4 regions of the Mesorhizobium sp. M1169 genome follow, and region 3 is predicted to be linked to each of the others. Evidence: predicted binding sites of a transcription regulator. Region 3 holds the regulator's gene; each other region holds the start of a gene.
The links. Region 3 encodes LexA, which represses DNA repair genes until DNA is damaged. Its sites were predicted from a motif close to TGTTCNNNNTGTGTTCNG; they were not measured.
Positions count from the first base shown of each region.

Region 1: recA (recombinase RecA) is a predicted target of LexA. The motif match lies at 2,792-2,809, and genes of this name have one in related genera.
Region 2: NKH41_RS26135 (DUF3072 domain-containing protein) is a predicted target of LexA. The motif match lies at 2,378-2,395, and genes of this name have one in related genera.
Region 4: NKH41_RS06485 (helicase-related protein) is a predicted target of LexA. The motif match lies at 1,974-1,991, and genes of this name have one in related genera.

Region 1 is NZ_JAMYME010000010.1:154,217-158,710, forward strand. Features, by position in the region: gene NKH41_RS13300 (SUF system Fe-S cluster assembly protein) at 1-149, shown strand, start outside; gene sufA (Fe-S cluster assembly scaffold SufA) at 264-644, shown strand; gene NKH41_RS13310 (GFA family protein) at 788-1,285, opposite strand; gene NKH41_RS13315 (TfoX/Sxy family protein) at 1,376-1,699, shown strand; gene NKH41_RS13320 (PfkB family carbohydrate kinase) at 1,706-2,656, opposite strand; gene recA (recombinase RecA) at 2,934-4,031, shown strand; gene alaS (alanine--tRNA ligase) at 4,290-4,494, shown strand, end outside.
Region 2 is NZ_JAMYME010000035.1:28,976-33,469, forward strand. Features, by position in the region: gene tnpC (IS66 family transposase) at 1-1,215, opposite strand, end outside; gene tnpB (IS66 family insertion sequence element accessory protein TnpB) at 1,285-1,641, opposite strand; gene tnpA (IS66-like element accessory protein TnpA) at 1,638-2,072, opposite strand; gene NKH41_RS26135 (DUF3072 domain-containing protein) at 2,153-2,341, opposite strand; gene NKH41_RS26140 (Crp/Fnr family transcriptional regulator) at 2,767-3,441, opposite strand; gene NKH41_RS26145 (hypothetical protein) at 3,817-4,047, shown strand; partial or broken gene NKH41_RS26150 (GSU2403 family nucleotidyltransferase fold protein) at 4,063-4,355, shown strand.
Region 3 is NZ_JAMYME010000045.1:29,529-34,022, forward strand. Features, by position in the region: gene kynU (kynureninase) at 1-592, opposite strand, end outside; gene lexA (transcriptional repressor LexA) at 1,040-1,774, shown strand; gene NKH41_RS28925 (ComEC/Rec2 family competence protein) at 1,768-4,233, opposite strand; gene gltX (glutamate--tRNA ligase) at 4,330-4,494, shown strand, end outside.
Region 4 is NZ_JAMYME010000004.1:264,306-268,799, reverse strand. Features, by position in the region: gene NKH41_RS06495 (acetyl-CoA C-acetyltransferase) at 1-598, shown strand, start outside; gene phbB (acetoacetyl-CoA reductase) at 703-1,428, shown strand; gene NKH41_RS06485 (helicase-related protein) at 2,159-4,494, shown strand, end outside.

The DNA of each region.
Region 1 (4,494 bases), on a different contig from region 3:
GCCCGGTGGCCGGCGAAATGCCGGGTTGGGTCGAAAATGCCGTCGGCGCCGTCGAAGGCGTTTCCGGCGTCGAGGTCAACATGACCTTCGATCCCCCCTGGTCGCCCGACCGCATGTCGGAAGAGGCACAGGTGGCGGTGGGCTGGTAGTAGCATCCGACCAGACAGAGGCTGGCGCACTTGCGCCGGGTACAAAACTTCACCATTTTAGGTGAGGAATCATTCGGCAGGCCTTGAACCTGCAAAGAATAGAGAAGGAAAGACATGGGACGCTTCGCCGTCATCACGATGACCGAAAAGGCTGCCGACCGGGTGCGCGAGATCGTCGCGACCCGTGAGAATGCGCATGGCATTCGCCTTGGCATCAAGAAGGGCGGCTGCGCCGGCATGGAATATACGGTCGATCTGGTGACCGAGCCGAACACCAAGGACGACCATATCGAGCGCGATGGCGCCCATGTCTATGTCGCGCCGGAGGCGGCACTTTTCCTGTTCGGCACCGAGATGGATTTCGAGCAGACGACACTGCGAACCGGCTTCACCTTCCGCAATCCGAACCAGAGCTCGGCCTGCGGCTGCGGCGAATCGGTCGAATTGAAGCCGGCTGATCTGAAGGCACTGGCCGAGGCGCGCGCTTCGGCCTGAGGTTTTCGTTCTCCCCGTCACTATACGGGGAGAAGGTGGCCCGAAGGGCCGGATGAGGGGCCGAGCCGGCGTTCGCAATGTTTGCGCCGCCCCACATCTGCCTGCCGGCATCTTCTCCCCGTATAGCGACGGGGAGAAGAACGCTAATCCACCCACATCCCCGTTCGCTTGTGCCAGTCTGCGATCGACTCCTCCGGGTAGACGTCGAAGACCTTGTCGCCCTTGCCGATATCCGGCTCGACCCAATTCGCCTTGTATTTCAGCATCAGATGCACCTTCTCCGGCGGTTTCGGCAGGTCTGTGTCGACAGCCGAGGCGAACGGATGCACAAGCTCCGGCCAGGTCGGATCGTAGAGCCAGAGTGCCGTCCCGCATTTCGTGCAGAAGTTCCGCTCGCCCGTCGAGGTCTCGCGTTGCGGGTGCTCGTCGTCCTCGATCTCGGCGCGGTAGACGCCGAGATGGCGCTTGCCCTGGATTTTCAGCGTCTCGTAATCGGCGCCGAGATTGATGGCAAAACCGCCACCGCCCTGCTGCTTGCGGCAGATCGAGCAGTAGCACAGCATGAACGGCACCGGCGTGTGGCTTTCCACCTCGAAACATACGGCATTGCACCGGCAGGACCCTTTGAGCAGAAGCGGCATGAAAAACTCCGACGAAATTGATTCTGAACTTGTCAGGATGGTGCCGGTTGCGTCGATGACAAGGGGAAATCCGGGTGACATGATCGCCGCATGGACAACGAGCGCATAGAAGAGCTTTTCGAAGGCCTCGGCCCGGTCAGCATCCGCAAGCTGTTCGGCGGCAAGGGCATCTATTTCGACGGCGTCATCGTCGCCATCGTCATCGGTGGCGAATTGATGCTGAAGGCCGACGCCGAAAGCGCCCCGGATTTCGAAGCGGCCGGCTGCCGGCAATGGACCTATACCGGCTCGCGCCACGGCAAGCTCGTGTCGATGCCCTATTGGAGCGTTCCCGACAGCGCCTTCGACGATCCCGACGAGATGGCGATCTGGGCACGCCGCGCCTACGAGGCAGGACGGCGCGCCGGCAAATAGGCTGCGTCATGCTTCGGCAATTCCGGGCCGCACTTCATACCAGTCCCGCGCTTCGGGCACGAGCGCCAGCGCCTCGGCAAAGCCGGCGCCGGTGAGGGCGGCACCCTCGACGGCAAGCATCGCTGCGGCAACGCCTTCCCGCAGCGCTGCGCGCAGCGTCAGGCCGCGCAGCAGGGCGGCGATCGTCGCGCCTGCCAATGCGTCGCCGGCGCCGGCAGCATCGGTCCGCTTTTGTAGCGGCGGTGGCGAGATCGAGAACGCGCTCAATTCGTCGAAACCGAGCACTGGTTCGTCGCCGGCGGTGATCACGCCGCTTTTCAGCCCGGCGCGTCTCAGGCCGTCGACGATGCCTTGATCGATTTGGACGCCGGCGAGCACGCCGGCCTCGTGCCGGTTCATGAAGGCCATCGCCAGACGGTCGAGCACCGGCGTCAGCCGCGCCGCTTTGTTGGGCGAGACCGCAAGCGCAAACACCGGCTTGCCAGCGGCGAGTGCCGCTAGCCGCTCCAGCGCGGTCGACGGCAGGTTGGCGTCGCACAGCACCGCGTCGGCCGAACCGATCGCTTCCCGCACCTTGGCGCGGCGGATCTGCTTGGGAAGCGCCAGCTCGTAGAGCACCATGTCGGCAAGGCCGGCGATCAGCCCGCCGTCGCTGTCGATCAGCATCGTATGGCTTGGCGTCGCGCGGTCGAGGAACACCGCCGACAGGTCGGCAACGCCGGCCTCGGTGACGGCGCGTAAGACCGTGTCGCCAAGCGCATCGCCGCCGCGCACCGAAAGCAGCGCGGCCGAGGCGCCGCGTCGCACCGCATAGCGCAAGGCGTTGAAGACGGCACCGCCGACATGCTCGCGCATCGTGCCGGGGTTGGAAGCGGCCGCCACGAAGGCGCCGGCAACCCGGCCGCGCCGCTCGATATAGGCGCCGCCCACGGCCAGGATCGTCGGGGATTTGATCATGCCGTCAAAATGCCCTTTAGTTGTTGCCCGGGGGAGACTAGGTCGCCGGGCGGAACCCTGCAATCGCGGGTCCGATTCGGTTGGTGACGGCAACGGCGCCGCATGCGAGGCGAGACACATCGGAAGCAATAATTGCGAAACAAAAATAGAACAAATAGGGATATGCGTTATTTTTCAAGCCCTTGGTGCTCATTGACAAATGAGAACAAATGAGGTACATTCTTTTAAGGATTGCGGGATTGTCCGGCCTCCATTGACGACCACGGGGTGATGTATCATGGCTCAGAATTCTTTGCGGCTTGTAGAGGACAAAGCGGTGGACAAATCAAAGGCTCTGGATGCGGCGCTGTCGCAAATTGAGCGTGCCTTCGGCAAGGGCTCGATCATGCGGCTCGGCGCGAACGAGCAGGTCGTCGAGATCGAGACGGTGCCGACCGGCTCGCTTGGGCTGGACATCGCGCTTGGCGTCGGCGGCCTGCCGCGCGGCCGCATCGTCGAGATCTACGGGCCGGAAAGCTCGGGCAAGACGACGCTGGCGCTGCACACGGTGGCCGAAGCCCAGAAGAAGGGCGGCATCTGCGCCTTCGTCGATGCCGAGCACGCGCTCGACCCGGTCTATGCCCGCAAGCTCGGCGTCGATCTCGAAAACCTTTTGATCTCGCAGCCCGATACCGGCGAGCAGGCGCTGGAGATCTGCGACACGCTGGTGCGCTCCGGCGCCATCGACGTGCTGGTGGTCGATTCGGTGGCGGCGTTGACGCCGCGGGCGGAAATCGAAGGCGAGATGGGCGATTCGCTGCCCGGCCTGCAGGCCCGCCTGATGAGCCAGGCACTGCGCAAGCTCACCGCCTCGATCTCGCGCTCCAACACCATGGTCATCTTCATCAACCAGATCCGCATGAAGATCGGCGTCATGTTCGGTTCGCCCGAGACGACGACCGGCGGCAATGCGTTGAAATTCTATGCCTCGGTCCGCCTCGACATCCGCCGCATCGGCTCGGTCAAGGATCGCGACGAGGTCGTCGGCAACCAGACCCGCGTCAAGGTCGTCAAGAACAAGCTGGCGCCGCCCTTCAAGGTGGTCGAGTTCGACATCATGTATGGCGAGGGCGTCTCCAAGACCGGCGAGCTGGTCGATCTCGGCGTCAAGGCGGGCGTGGTCGAAAAGTCGGGCGCCTGGTTCTCCTACAATTCGCAGCGTCTTGGCCAGGGCCGCGAAAACGCAAAACTGTTCCTGCGCGACAATCCCGACACGGCGCGCGAGATCGAGCTGGCGCTACGGCAGAATGCCGGGCTGATCGCTGAGAAATTCCTTGAGAACGGCGGCTCAGAAAGCAGCGACGACGGTTTCGAGGACGACGCTGGGGTGATGTAGGGCAAGCGACGCCTCGCTGAGCCTCAGCCAGGTTTCGATTTGATGTTTTGATTTTGAGTTTGCGTAATCGATGCGTTTCGAACCGCCGGCCCAGGCCGGCGGTTCGCGTTTGACGGCGAGGCAGACGCATTTCAAGGCGCTGGTGAAAGCCGGGATTTGAGCCCATTTGGTGTTTCTGGACAGGCTGCGGTGCGACCGCTAAAAGGCCATGTCTATTTTCCGCCGGCAGCCGGCGGTTCTCTCGAAAAGGCAGTATTCATGAGCGGCGTCAACGAGATCCGGTCGGCATTTCTCGACTATTTTCGCAAGGAAGGTCACGAGGTCGTCGCGTCAAGCCCGCTGGTGCCGCGCAACGACCCGACGCTGATGTTCACCAATGCCGGCATGGTGCAGTTCAAGAACGTTTTCACCGGTCTGGAGAAGCGGCCCTATTCGCGCGCCACGACTGCCCAGAAGAGTGTTC
Region 2 (4,494 bases), on a different contig from region 3:
GTAGCGGATCGCCTCGGCGAGCTTTGTCTTCTGGCTAATCAGGCCGAGCTTCTCGCGCAGCCAGGGTTCGAGATCGGCGACAATGGCACGGCTATTTTCCTGACGCATCGCACGGCGTTCATCGGCCGATCGGCCGCGGATATCGTCCTCTATTCTGTAGAGCTCGGCGATCCGTCTCAGCGCCTCGCCCGCGATCGGCGCCGGTCCGGACACGGCCAATTCATAGAACCGCCGGCGAACGTGCGCCCAGCAGAAGCCGAGCGTCACACCGCTCTTGTCGGCCAGCACACGATAGCCGCCATAGCCGTCGACCTGCAGGATTCCAGTGAAGCCTGCGAGATGAGCGATCGGACGCTCGGCCTTCCGATCTGGCGCATAGACATAGGCGACGCCCGGCGGGTCGCCGCCATTCCATGGTCGGTCATCGCGGGCATAGGCCCAGAGCTGCCCGTTCTTTGTCTTGCCGCGGCCGGGATCGAGCACCGGCGCGGTGGTCTCGTCAGCAAAGAGCTTCGGCGACGCCTTCAGATTGCCAAGCAGCCGCGCATGCACCGGACGCAGATGCCAGGCGGCACGGCCGACCCAGTCGGCGAGCGTGGAGCGATCGAGATTAATGCCCTGCCGGGCATAGATCTGGGCCTGACGATAGAGCGGCAGGTGATCGGCGTATTTGGAGACCAGGACCTGGGCGACCGTTGCCTCGGTCGGAAGACCACCCTCGATCAGGCGGGCGGGTGCCGGAGCCTGAACCACCACGTCCTCGCAGGTGCGGCAGGCATATTTGGGCCGGCGCACCACGATCACACGCAGCTGCGCCGGCACGATGTCGAGCCGCTCGCTCACGTCCTCGCCGATGCGATGCAGACCATTGCGGCAGCACGGGCAGGCTTGATCCTCGATGTCGACGACCATCTCCACGCGAGGAAGGTGTGCCGGCAGCGCGCCCCGATTCGCTCGGCGCTTTGCGACACGCGCCTGACGTTCGCCAAGAGCGGTCTGTGCCTGCTCTTCCTCACCGGCCGCCTCGATCTGTTCGGCTTCCTCAAGCCCCAGCAGAAGCTGGTCTTCGGGCAGCGTCTCAGCACGACGGCCGAAGCGGTGGCGCTGCAATTCCTTGATGATCTGGATCAGCCGGGCGTTCTCGACGTCGCGCGCCAGGATCATCGCCTTCAGCGCGTCCGGATCGTCGGGAAGCTGGTCAGCAGTCATCGCCATGGCCGGATCAGACCATATTCGACGACAGCCCGCGACAGCGGAATCCAGACTGATTCACTTCGTCGCGGGTCAGCCGGCCTGGGTTGGAACGCGGGTCCGGCGCGCCTCATGGACGCGCCGCCAGTCGAGACCTTCGAGTAGCGCCGAGAGCTGCGCGGCCGTCAGCCGCATCATGCCGTCATGTACTTTCGGCCAGCGGAACTCCCCATCCTCCAAACGCTTAGCATAGAGGCAGACGCCGGTGCCGTCCCAGAAGATCAGCTTGATCCGGTCAGTCCGCTTCGCCCGGAAGACGTAGACGGCCCCGCTGAACGGATCGGCCCCCATCGTCTCTCGCACCAGCGCAGCCAATCCCTCCGCACCCTTGCGGAAGTCGACCGGCTTCGTCGCCACCATGACCTTGACCGCACCCGTCGGCCCGATCACGACGTCGCCTTCAGCGCGCGGACCACTGCGGCCACCGTCTTGGCATCGGCGCCCCGGCCGACGCGCATCGCAACCCCGTCGATCTCAAGCTCGATCACTCCGGCGTCTCGAGTGGCTTGCCGTTTCTGCTGCTTCGGTGAACGGCTGGCTACAGGCTCCGCCGTCGCCACAACCGCCGGCACGAAGGCAGGAGAATTTTGCTGCACCGAAGCGGCCTGTTTGCGCGCTTCGCGGCGCCAGGCGAAGACCTGCTGCGGCCTGAGGCCATACCGGCGGGCGACCTCGGAAACGACTGCGTTCGGCTCCAGCGTCTCCGCGATGATCCGCGCCTTGTCATCCACCGACCAATGACGCCGACCGCCGGCACCGTTGATCACCTCGAAACGCCGAGGCTGCCGCTCCGGGTCAAGCGTAAGGTCAAGTCCAGACACAAGCCGATCTCCGATCCCAATACAGGATCGGCAACCTCACAGATCGCGACCACTCCCGAAAGGTGGTCCCACAACAGCGCTTACCGTTTAGAAGCTTCCGCCTTGCTAAGGCCGTCGGCATAGGCGTCAGGGTCGTCGGCCTGTTCGGCCAGAGTTTTCAGATATGAGGCTTGTGCGGGAGTCATTGGGTCATCTCCGCTGACCCAATCTTCCGGGTCTTTTCCGACATTTGCCGATGCCTCGATTTTTGGGTTGTGCCGGTCGCCCATGGTCAATCTCCCTTGATTGATCAGCACAATGAGAAACGATCATGATTTGTTCCGCCACATTTGGTAAGCTTTCTCAGGCCGTTTGCAGGGCTGCTCATCACCGACCTGGTCAGTGTGTGGGATCGGTCGGAGTAACGTCGACGCTGGCCGGGACCCGGACAACACGTCGACTGCGGCTGGATGGTGGTTCCCGCGCCGGACTGGCAGCCATATCCTGCTCTGGTCGCCAACGGCGCTGACAGAGCCTCCGGTCTCAACATATCAATTCTTTGCGGGAAGGGAGAGACTCGGCGTCCCTCACTCAACGGTCGCAACCAGCAGGGATTGCCCTTCGCGCATCGAGACCCCCCGCCCAGCATTAGCGATGGCCTGCCGCTTTAGGTAGTTTGTCTCATCCCATCGGCGGACTTCGATATTGGCGCGGATCATGGAGATGCCTGCTCGCCGATCAGGCGGGCGTATTCCGCCTCCGGCTGGCCATATGAGCTGTTTGCCAAGGTGATGAGACCAGTTCGATCACGGACGATGACCTCGCCACGATTTGACCTGATCAGACCGCGGCCTTCCAGCATTTGAAGTGCCAGGGTGACGCCCGGCCGTCGTACACCCAACATGACCGACAGGAATTCATGGGTAATCGGCAGCCGGTCGCCTTCTATGCGGTCGTTGCACATGACCAGCCATCTTGCCAGCCGTTCTTCCAGTTTCAAACGCGCATTGGCGAGGGCGGTATAGCTTGCCTGGATCCACGCGTAGTGCACGTACCGCAGCAGAAAAAGCCGCAGCGTCGGGCTGTCGGAAAGCGCCTTTGTGAATGGCTCGGCGTCCATGCTGGCAACCTCGGCATCCGCTTGAATGTAGCAGTCGTGCGGCGATCGATCGCCGCCCATGATCAGCGCCGAGCCGGTCATGCCCTCGAAACCAATGACTATAACTTCGGCGTCGACCTCCGGCCGGAGTTTCGCCACCATCGAGCCGATCCCGGTCTCAAAGAAGTAGACGGCCTCGATAGCGGCGTTTGCGGTTTCGAGCTGCGTCCTCAATGGCAGAAAGCTGCTGTGAAGGTGAGGCCTGAGCAATTGAAGATCGGCCGGAGACATGCGCCGCAGCAGTTCGTTTCTGTATACAGGCTCTGGGCTAGGAATTGGCTGTGGCGCCCGATCGCGGTCTTCTGAGTATGCGAGGCCAATTTTGGAGGTGTTGGGGCTGCTCATGGCTCCCTCCCGAATTGGGGCGGAAGCACGATGCTCGCTCACAGCCGGCGATGCCCTTAATGTTTATCACCGATCAAAGCAGAGTACGCCTTTCAAACCGGCGAGTCCCGACAATTATCCGTCGGTCGATGCGGCATGTCCACCTCTCCGGGCCTCCGCGCCCCTGTCTCATAGCAGAGGAACAACCGCACTCGCATCCGTTCGGCACCGCCAGAACCCTCGGGCTGAATGTCTCTTCGGTGCCGCAAATGGAGATGTTGCATGGCTCGATCCGTAGAGCACGTTTTCAAAGACCATCTGAGGCTGCGTTCCGCCGGCGATCTCGAGCAGAATCTCAGGCACAGTTATGCCGACGTCGTCCTCTTGGCCGCGAATCCGAATCTGGTGGGCCATGATGCCGCGCGCGTGTCGTCCAAACACCTGCGCGGCCAATTGCCCGAACGTGAGTTCAAGTACCTCTCAAAACAGGTTCGCCGTCCCACACACTGCTGATCTGGTCTGGCATAATTGGAAAACGCCCCTGCTTTCGAAGCAATCGCCATCGATGAAAAAGGCGGACCGTTACGGCTCGTGGTTCCCGATCCGCGTATTTTTGCTGCTCACAATTCTGGGTCTCAAAACGAGCTGATCGCGAGCCAGTCAAGCGCGGTCGTGACTTGGCCCAAGCGCAAGTGATTGTCCCGCTGTCGACGCAGTATCTCGAGCATCTCACCCACCAAGCAAGCGAGCTTCGGGCCCTCCCAAGGGCTGTTTTCGACGAGGCCCATCATCTATTGGTGCAGCCAGCGTCGCGGCCGTGAATGTCTGAGTTACAAGTTGGCCGGCTGGATTGGCCCTCAACTTCCAACCCATCCAAGACGCGGCCCAGCAGCGCCAGATCGGAAGGACGAAAGACGCCAGCTTGCTTTGCTTTTGGACCAAGTTGGCATGAGGCCCCTT
Region 3 (4,494 bases):
CGATCATCGCCCCGGCTTCCTGAGCCCTGCGCGTCAGCGCCGGCATGTCGCGCAGTTCGCCCGACTTATAGTTGACGTGGTTGACCAGCACCACAGCGGTGCGTTCGTCGATCAGCTCTTCGATGGTCGGCGCGTCGACCCCCGAGAGGCGCAGCAGCGTATCTTTTCGCGTCGAAACCACACCCTCGGCCATGTAGAGGTCCGTCGGAAAACTATCGCCCTCGGCGACGATGACCTGCCGCTCCGGTCGCATGGCCATGGCGGCGTGCAGCAGCTTGTAGATGTTGACCGATGTCGTGTCGCAGACCACCGTCTGGCCGGCCGCGGCACCGATCAGGCGCCCGAGCTGGTCGCCAAGTTCAAGCGGCATGTTGAACCAGCCGGCCGTGTTCCATGCGCGGATGAGATCATGCGACCATTCTTCGGTCGCGGCCTTGTGCAGTTCATCGAAAGCGGCACGTGAAGCAGCTCCTAGCGAATTGCCGTCGAGATAGATCACTCCTTGCGGCAACACAAAGCGGTCGCGCATCGCGCGCAGCGGATCCGCGGCATCCATCGCCTTTATGGCCACGAGATCGGGAATTCCTGTCATGATTTGTCTGCTCCCCCAAGATCCAACGCAACGCCGGACACGCATCGACTGTTCTTCCATTACCTGGTTGCGCGCAGCAAGGCTCCACCGGCGAGAAGCAGCCTGACCAGGCGGTGGAAACTGGGACTTAACCCGAGGTTGGCGTTTTGAGTTCGTTTCGTTCACGGTGCATCGACCAAACCGCACAGTCGATAAGGGTTCAATTCCGTGCCTTTTACCGACCGACGGCCGATGCCAGCGCCGCCTTCTAGGAGGCCAGAAGGGCGCAAACGAAAGCAGAATCAAGGCGATGAGGCTCGCGGCGGTGAAAATGCGGTACGCCGGTAGGGGACGTCGTTTGTTTCCCGAGCCTTAACGCATTCATTAAACTTTAAACAGTTGCGGAACACAACTGGAACAGATAGTGTTTGTTCTGGGTTTGTTTTTCTGATTCTGTTGGGGGTCGCTATGCTGACACGCAAACAACACGAACTGCTTATGTTCATCCACGAAAGGTTGAAGGAAAGCGGTATCCCGCCTTCATTCGACGAGATGAAGGAAGCGCTCGACCTGGCTTCCAAATCCGGAATCCACCGGCTGATTACGGCGCTGGAGGAGCGCGGCTTCATTCGCCGTTTGCCCAACCGGGCCCGTGCGCTGGAGGTGCTACGCCTGCCTGACTCGATCGCCCCCGGCCTCAATGCGGCACGCAAGTTCTCGCCGAGTGTCATCCAGGGCAGTCTTGGGCAAGGCGCCCCTCGGCAAGGCAAGCCGACATCGTCGCGCGTGCCCGCAGCCGGAAATGACGACGATGTCGTCGCCGCCGTTTCGATCCCGGTGATGGGCCGCATCGCTGCCGGTGTGCCGATCGACGCCATCCAGCACCAGACGCATTCGATTTCGGTGCCGCCGGATATGATCATGGGCGGCGAGCATTATGCGCTTGAGGTCAAAGGCGATTCGATGATCGAGGCCGGCATTTTCGACGGCGACACGGTGATCATCCGCAATGCCGATACGGCGAGCCCCGGTGAGATCGTGGTGGCACTGGTCGACGAGGAGGAAGCGACGCTGAAGCGGTTCCGCCGCAAGGGCGCCTCGATCGCCCTGGAAGCCGCCAATCCGGCCTACGAGACGCGCATCTTCGGACCAGACAGGGTCAAGGTGCAGGGCAAGCTCGTCGGACTGATCCGCCGCTACTGAGCTCCGCCCTTGGCGCCGGCTTTGGGGTTGTCGGCCCGGCGGTATGGCGGCAGGCCCCGTGCCGCGCGTGAAAATTTCCGCTGCACGTGCCAGGGCCGGTATGATTTTTCGACGGCGAAGCGGATCTCGGCGCGTGTTGCCGCTTGTGGATCGAAATAGACGGCGGCACTTCCCGCGCGCGCCAGTTGCCGTTTGGTGACGACGAGGACCAGCCGGTCGTAGTAGCAGGGGTTATGGGCGGTGGCGTCGTCGATGACGATCAAGCTGGCAAAGGCGCAGGCTGGCCGCGCAGTATCGCGGTCCTTGGCTTGCGCGATGATCGCGCCGGATGGATGCCTGGCAAGGCAGAGGCCGTCCGTGCAAATGAACGGCATGCCCGGCGGTAGGTCGGCCGGATCGGCAATGTCGAATTGCGGGTCGTTCTTTCCAGGTGTTTCCGGCGCGACGATAGCCTCTGATGTGAGCGCGCGTTTCCAGTTGTCGATGGTGAACTCATTCGGGCGTGCCCGGTTGACCGCGAGTTCACCGCTGCCGATCGGCAGCGCGACCAGCCGTGCGTCCTCCGAGACCAATACGTCGGGTATGCGTGTCTGCGTTGTCGTCAGCAAGCCGGCGAGCGCAAAAGGAAGTGCCGCCAGCCGCAACCACGTCGTCGCCATGCTGGCAATGACGAGGGCGATCGTCACCAGAAGGACGGATCTCAGCGAAATCAGCCCGACCGCATCGATCGGCGAGCGCTCCGAGATCCACCCGGACAGGGCGATCATCGCCGTCAGCCCCTTGCCCATGACATAGAGAAAAGGGCCATCCGCACCGAACGGCATCGCCAGCGCGCTGAGAACGGCGAAGGGCATGACGACCAGTGACACGATGGGCATGATGGCCAGATTGGCGAACAGGCTGAGCGGCGCCACGCGCTGGAAATGCCATATGGCGAAAAGCGCCGTGGCGCTCCCTGCAATGATCGAGGTCATCGCCAGACCGCACATGCCCAGCAGGACCTTTCGAGTGGCAAAGCGTAGCGGCGACTGCCGCGGCGGCGGCGTGGTGGCCCTGCCGGCGCGGTAATCGGACCAGCCTGCATAGGCGCCGACAAGGGCCGCCGTCGCGGCGAAGGACATCTGGAAACTCGGACCGACCACCTCGTGCGGCGACACCAGGATGACCGCGATGGCCGAGATCGCCAGGTTGCGCATGGTGAGCGCGGCCCGGTCGAACAGCACGGCGATAAGCATCACCGCCAGCATGATGAAGCTGCGTTCGGCCGCCACGACAATGCCGGAAAAGACGAGGTAGGCCGCAATCGAAAAAAGCGCGGCGGCCGCGGCATATTTCTTGACCGGCCGTCGCGATGAGAAATCGGGAAACAGCGCGAAGGCACCCCGCAGCAGCGCCATGATGGTGCCGGCGACCAACGCCATATGCAGCCCCGAGATGGAGATGATGTGGTAGATGCCGGTGCGCCGCATCGCTTCGTTGATCTCCTCGGGAATGCCGGCGCGCACGCCGACGATCAGCGCAGTAGCAATCTCGCCCTCGGCACCGCCGATGCGGCTGCGGATATGGTCGGCGATGGATTCACGCGCGTCTTCGATCGCGGAAGAAAGCTGCGCGGCAAGCGGCATGCTGTCCGACGACACGATTTTCGGATTGCCGAGAAAAAAGCCGCTGCCGCCGATACCGGCGAAATAGCTGTCGAAGGAGAAATCATAGCTGTCGGGCCGCACCGGGCCGGTCGGCGGCAGCAGCCGCACATAGCCGGTGATCTCGGAACCGGCGGTCAGCTCAGCCGGTATCTTCATCGCCGAAACGCGGACCCGTTCCGGCATGTAGCGCAGTGTCGGCCTGGCGGTTGAGATCACATCGATTGTCAGCCTGATGCGGCCGCTCGCCATGGACTCGTACGATACGACGCGACCCGTCAGCCGCGTCGAGATTTCGGAGCCGAGCATATGCGTTCCGACACGCCATGTTTCGAACTTGGCGGCAAGTACGCCAAGCGCGCAGAGCAGCGCCACCATGAAGCACAGGCGCGTCCTGGGCCATGACCGCGAGACGACGGCACAAAGGGTCGCGAGGAGCGCGATTGCGATCGGCTGTGGAAAGGCCGGCTCCACCGACAGCCCGAAATAAACGACCACCCCGCATGCGAGGAACACCGGCACCAGCAGGAAGGCGATGCCGCGGTCGAGTTCCAGACCGGCCGCTGTGGTTACGCTGTTGCGGATACGGGACGGTGACGGGAGGCGGAAACGCCTGCGCAGGCGTACGATAGGCTCGCCCGCGGGCACGAGAACCGTTGCTGGGTCGCTGGCCGGCAGCGACGGAGCATCGAAGCGCGGAGCAGGTAGCAATGCCGGTGCCGGCAGGACAGGCGGGGGAGCGGCAAACAGCAAGCGTTCGCTGACGTCGCTGCCAACGTCCTCGCCCTCGCCCGCACCACGGCCTCGCACAGCCATCGGGTCTGCCCCTTGCGCCCTCGACCTCCTATGCTACATGAACGCGCAACGCGCGAAAGTCCGCAAACCCACTTCCTTCGCCCGCCTGAGAGTTCCATGCCCGATAAGGTCGTCACCCGTTTTGCCCCCTCGCCCACCGGCTATCTGCACATTGGCGGCGCGCGCACGGCGCTGTTCAACTGGCTGTACGCCAAGCACACGGGCGGCACGATGCTGCTGCGTATAGAGGATACCGACCGTGAGCGGTCGACGGATGCGGCG
Region 4 (4,494 bases), on a different contig from region 3:
ATTCAAGGACGAGATCGTTGCCTTTACAGTCAAGGGCAGGAAGGGCGACACCGTCGTCGACCAGGATGAATACATCCGCCACGGCGCGACAATCGATGCCATGACCAAGCTCAAGCCCGCCTTCGACAAGGAAGGCACGGTGACTGCTGCCAATGCTTCCGGCATCAACGACGGCGCCGCCGCCGTGGTGCTGATGACCGAAGCGGAAGCCGCAAGGCGCGGCATCACACCGCTGGTGCGCATCGTTTCCTGGGCGACCGCCGGTGTCGACCCGCAGATCATGGGGACGGGACCGATCCCCTCCTCGCGCAAGGCGCTGGCCAAGGCCGGCTGGTCGGTTGGCGACCTCGATCTGGTCGAAGCCAACGAGGCCTTTGCCGCGCAGGCCTGCGCCGTCAACAAGGACATGGGCTGGAATCCGGCCATCGTCAACGTCAATGGCGGCGCCATCGCCATCGGCCATCCGGTCGGCGCCTCGGGCGCCCGCATCTTCAACACGCTGGTCTACGAGATGCGCCGCAGAAGTGCCAAGAAAGGCCTTGCCACGCTGTGCATCGGCGGCGGCATGGGTGTTGCCATGTGCGTGGAAGCATTGTGATGAGATAAGCGATACGAATAGGATGCTGGCGCAAGGCGAGTAGGGAATAGAGGGCAAACCCCACCGCTTCAACGCTCAGTCATCTGCATTTCCCGGGAGGACATATGACAAAGGTTGCAATCGTCACAGGCGGGTCGCGCGGCATCGGCGCGGCGATATCGGTCGCCTTGAAAAGCGCCGGCTATTCGGTCGCCGCAAACTACGCCGGCAATGAAGAAGCGGCGGCAAAGTTCAAGGCCGCGACCGGCATCCCGGTCTATAAATGGTCGGTCGCCGACTACGAGGCCTGCGCCGCCGGCATCAAACAGATAGAGGCCGATCTCGGTCCCGTCTCGGTGCTGGTCAACAATGCCGGCATCACTCGCGACGCGATGTTCCACAAGATGACGCGCGAGCAATGGAAAGAGGTCCTCGACACCAACCTTTCCGGCGTCTTCAACATGACGCATCCATTGTGGGGCGGCATGCGCGATCGTAAGTTCGGTCGCATCATCACCATCTCCTCGATCAACGGTCAGAAAGGCCAGGTCGGCCAGGTCAATTATTCGGCCTCGAAGGCCGGCGATATCGGCTTCACCAAGGCACTGGCCCAGGAAGGCGCGCGCGCCGGCATCACCGTCAACGTCATTTGCCCCGGCTACATCGCCACCGAGATGGTCAAGGCAATGGACGAGAAGGTCCTCAACGAGCGCGTCATCCCGCACATCCCGGTCGGCCGTCTCGGCGAGCCGGAGGAGATCGCGCGCTGCGTCGTCTTCCTCGCTTCCGACGATGCCGGTTTCATCACCGGCTCGACCATATCAGCCAATGGCGGCCAGTACGTCGCCTGATCGTTTGTCTTTACGTTGAGACAGATCCGCGCTTGGACGAACGGGCCTGCAAAACGGCCCGTTTCTATAGCGGTCTTCCCGTTGCAAGATCTCGATGCAGCACGCTGCCCCAATCCGGCACGCAAAGTTAACGGCAAACTCGCAGCTTGTGCAAAAGCCGCCCGGCAGCCTGTGGATTCTCGGTGGAAAAGCTGTTCACAACACAACATGTTGCGGTGAACAAACCAAGAAACTTCGGCTATCTCTGATTCGTCGCCGATTCGTTCCGGCTTTGAGCGGAACGTTAACGGCGAGAGCTGAAAACACCCTCGAAATGATTAAAGCGCGTTAGGAAACATCAATAATTTCATAACGTTGTGCGAAGCAGATTGGCCGGCCACGACCATTCACCGGCAAAGGTTAACCGCAGTGCTCGCTTGGATGCCGCTTGCATAAATCGGGCCAGTTTCCGTGATTCAGCATGTGGTGAGATACGCCGACAGAAAACCCAGATGTAGCCGTGAACAAACCCTGAATCAGCGCGAGTCAGTGATTCGTCGCTGATTCGTTCCAGACTCGTTCCAACTGTTAATCGGGAACAGATTTTCTGGCTTCGAACCGACCAATCGGCCTGCCCTCGGCATATTCCGCTTTCGCTTCGCGCCCGAAATCCCTATGTGTCGCCTGTCATACGCGGCCAATATGGGCGCGCTCCCGACAATGCGAGGCAGAGAGCCTTATTTCCAGGCCGATGAACATCCATCCGAAACACACTGAACCGCTGATCCTGTCGGGTCGAGACGTGACGGCCGTGCTCGGCCCGACCAACACCGGCAAGACCCATCTCGCTATCGAGCGCATGGTGGCGCATGAAAGCGGCGTCATCGGCCTGCCGCTCAGGCTGCTTGCCCGCGAGGTCTATACGCGCGTCTGCGAGAAGGTCGGCGCCCATAAGGTGGCGCTCATCACCGGCGAGGAAAAGATCCAGCCGGCTGGCGCGAAATACTCGGTCTGCACCGTGGAAGCGATGCCGCGCGAGACCGACGCCGCCTTCGTTGCCATCGACGAGGTCCAGCTCGCCGGCGATCTCGAACGCGGACACATCTTTACCGATCGCATCCTGCATCTGCGCGGCCGGCAGGAGACGCTGCTGCTGGGCGCGGCCACCATGCACGGCATCCTGCAGCGCCTGCTGCGGGGCGTGTCGGTGGTGACCCGGCCACGCCTGTCGCACCTTGCCTATGCCGGCTCGAAGAAGCTGACCCGCCTGCCGCGGCGCACCGCGATCGTCGCCTTTTCGGCCGACGAGGTCTATGCCATCGCCGAGCTGATCCGCCGCCAGCAGGGCGGTGCCGCCGTCGTGCTCGGCGCACTCAGCCCGCGCACCCGCAACGCCCAGGTGGCGCTGTTCCAGTCGGGCGACGTCGACTACCTCGTCGCCACCGACGCCATCGGCATGGGCCTCAACCTCGACCTCGACCACGTCGCCTTCGCCCAGAATCGCAAATTCGACGGCTACCAGTACCGCAACCTGACGGCGGCCGAGCTCGGCCAGATTGCCGGCCGCGCCGGCCGGCATCTGCGCGATGGCACCTTCGGCGTCACCGGCCAGGTCGATCCGCTGGATGATGAACTGGTCAACAAAATCGAGGCGCATGATTTCGACCCGGTGAAAGTACTGCAGTGGCGCACCGCGCATTTCGATTTCGCCAACCTCGATGCGCTGAAGCGGTCGATTGAGACCAACGCCCCGGTCGAAGGCCTGACGCGCGCGCTGCCGGCAGTAGACGCACAGGCGCTCGAGCATCTGTCGCGCGACGAGGACGTCCGGGCACTCACCACCGATGCCAGGCGCGTGGCGCTGCTGTGGGAAGCCTGCGCGCTGCCCGACTACAGGAAGATCGCGCCGGCCCAGCACGCCGACTTGATTGCCTCCATTTACATGGACCTTGCCAGGCATGGCCATGTCGACGAGAACTACATGGCCGAGCAGGTGCGCCGTGCCGACACCACCGAAGGCGACATCGACACGTTATCGCACAGGATTGCCCAGATCCGCACATGGACCTTCGTTTCCAACCGGCCCGGCTGGCTGGCCGATCGGGCACACTGGCAGGAAAAGACGCGCGAAATCGAAGACAGATTGTCGGATGCGCTGCATGAGCGGTTGACGAAACGTTTTGTAGACCGCAGGACTTCCGTCCTCATGCGGCGCCTTAGAGAAAACACGATGCCTGAAGCCGAAATCAGCCCAACCGGAACCGTCCTCGTCGAAGGCCATCACGTCGGCGAGTTGCAAGGTTTCCGCTTCACCGCCGACCAGAGCGCCGGCGGCGAAGACGCCAAGGCGGTGCGGGCGGCGGCGCAGAAGGCGCTTGCCGCCGAGTTCGAGGCGCGGGCCGAGCGCTTCGGCGCCTCGGCCAATGGCGACATCGCGCTGGGTTCGGATGGCACGCTGCGCTGGATCGGCGCGCCGATCGGCACGCTGGTCGCCGGCGAAGACGCTTTGAAGCCGCGTCTGGTTCTGCTGGCCGACGAGCAACTCACCGGCCCGGCACGCGACAAGGTTGCGGCGCGCGCCGAGCGCTTCGTAAACTTCCAGATCGAATCCCTGCTGAAGCCGCTGGTCGACCTCAAGAATGCCGAGCAGATCACCGGCATCGGCCGCGGCATTGCTTTCCAGCTCGTCGAGCATTTCGGTCTCATCAACCGTCGCGACATCGCCGACGAGATGAAATCGCTCGACCAGGAAGGCCGCGCGGCGCTTCGCCGTCTCGGCGTGCGCTTCGGCGCCTACCATGTCTTCGTGCCGGCGCTGATCAAGCCGGCGCCGGCCGGGCTGATAACGCTGCTGTGGGCGCTGAGAAACGACGGCAAGGACAAGCCCGGTTTCGGCGATGTCGTTCACGCACTGGCCTCCGGCCGCACCTCGGTGGTCATCGATCCGACCTTCGACAAGACCTTCTACAAGCTTGCCGGCTACCGCAATCTTGGCCGGCGTGCTGTACGCGTCGATATTCTCGAACGGCTGGCCGACCTGATCCGGCCGGCGACCAACTGGAAGCCGGGCCTCGGCCCTCGCCCCGA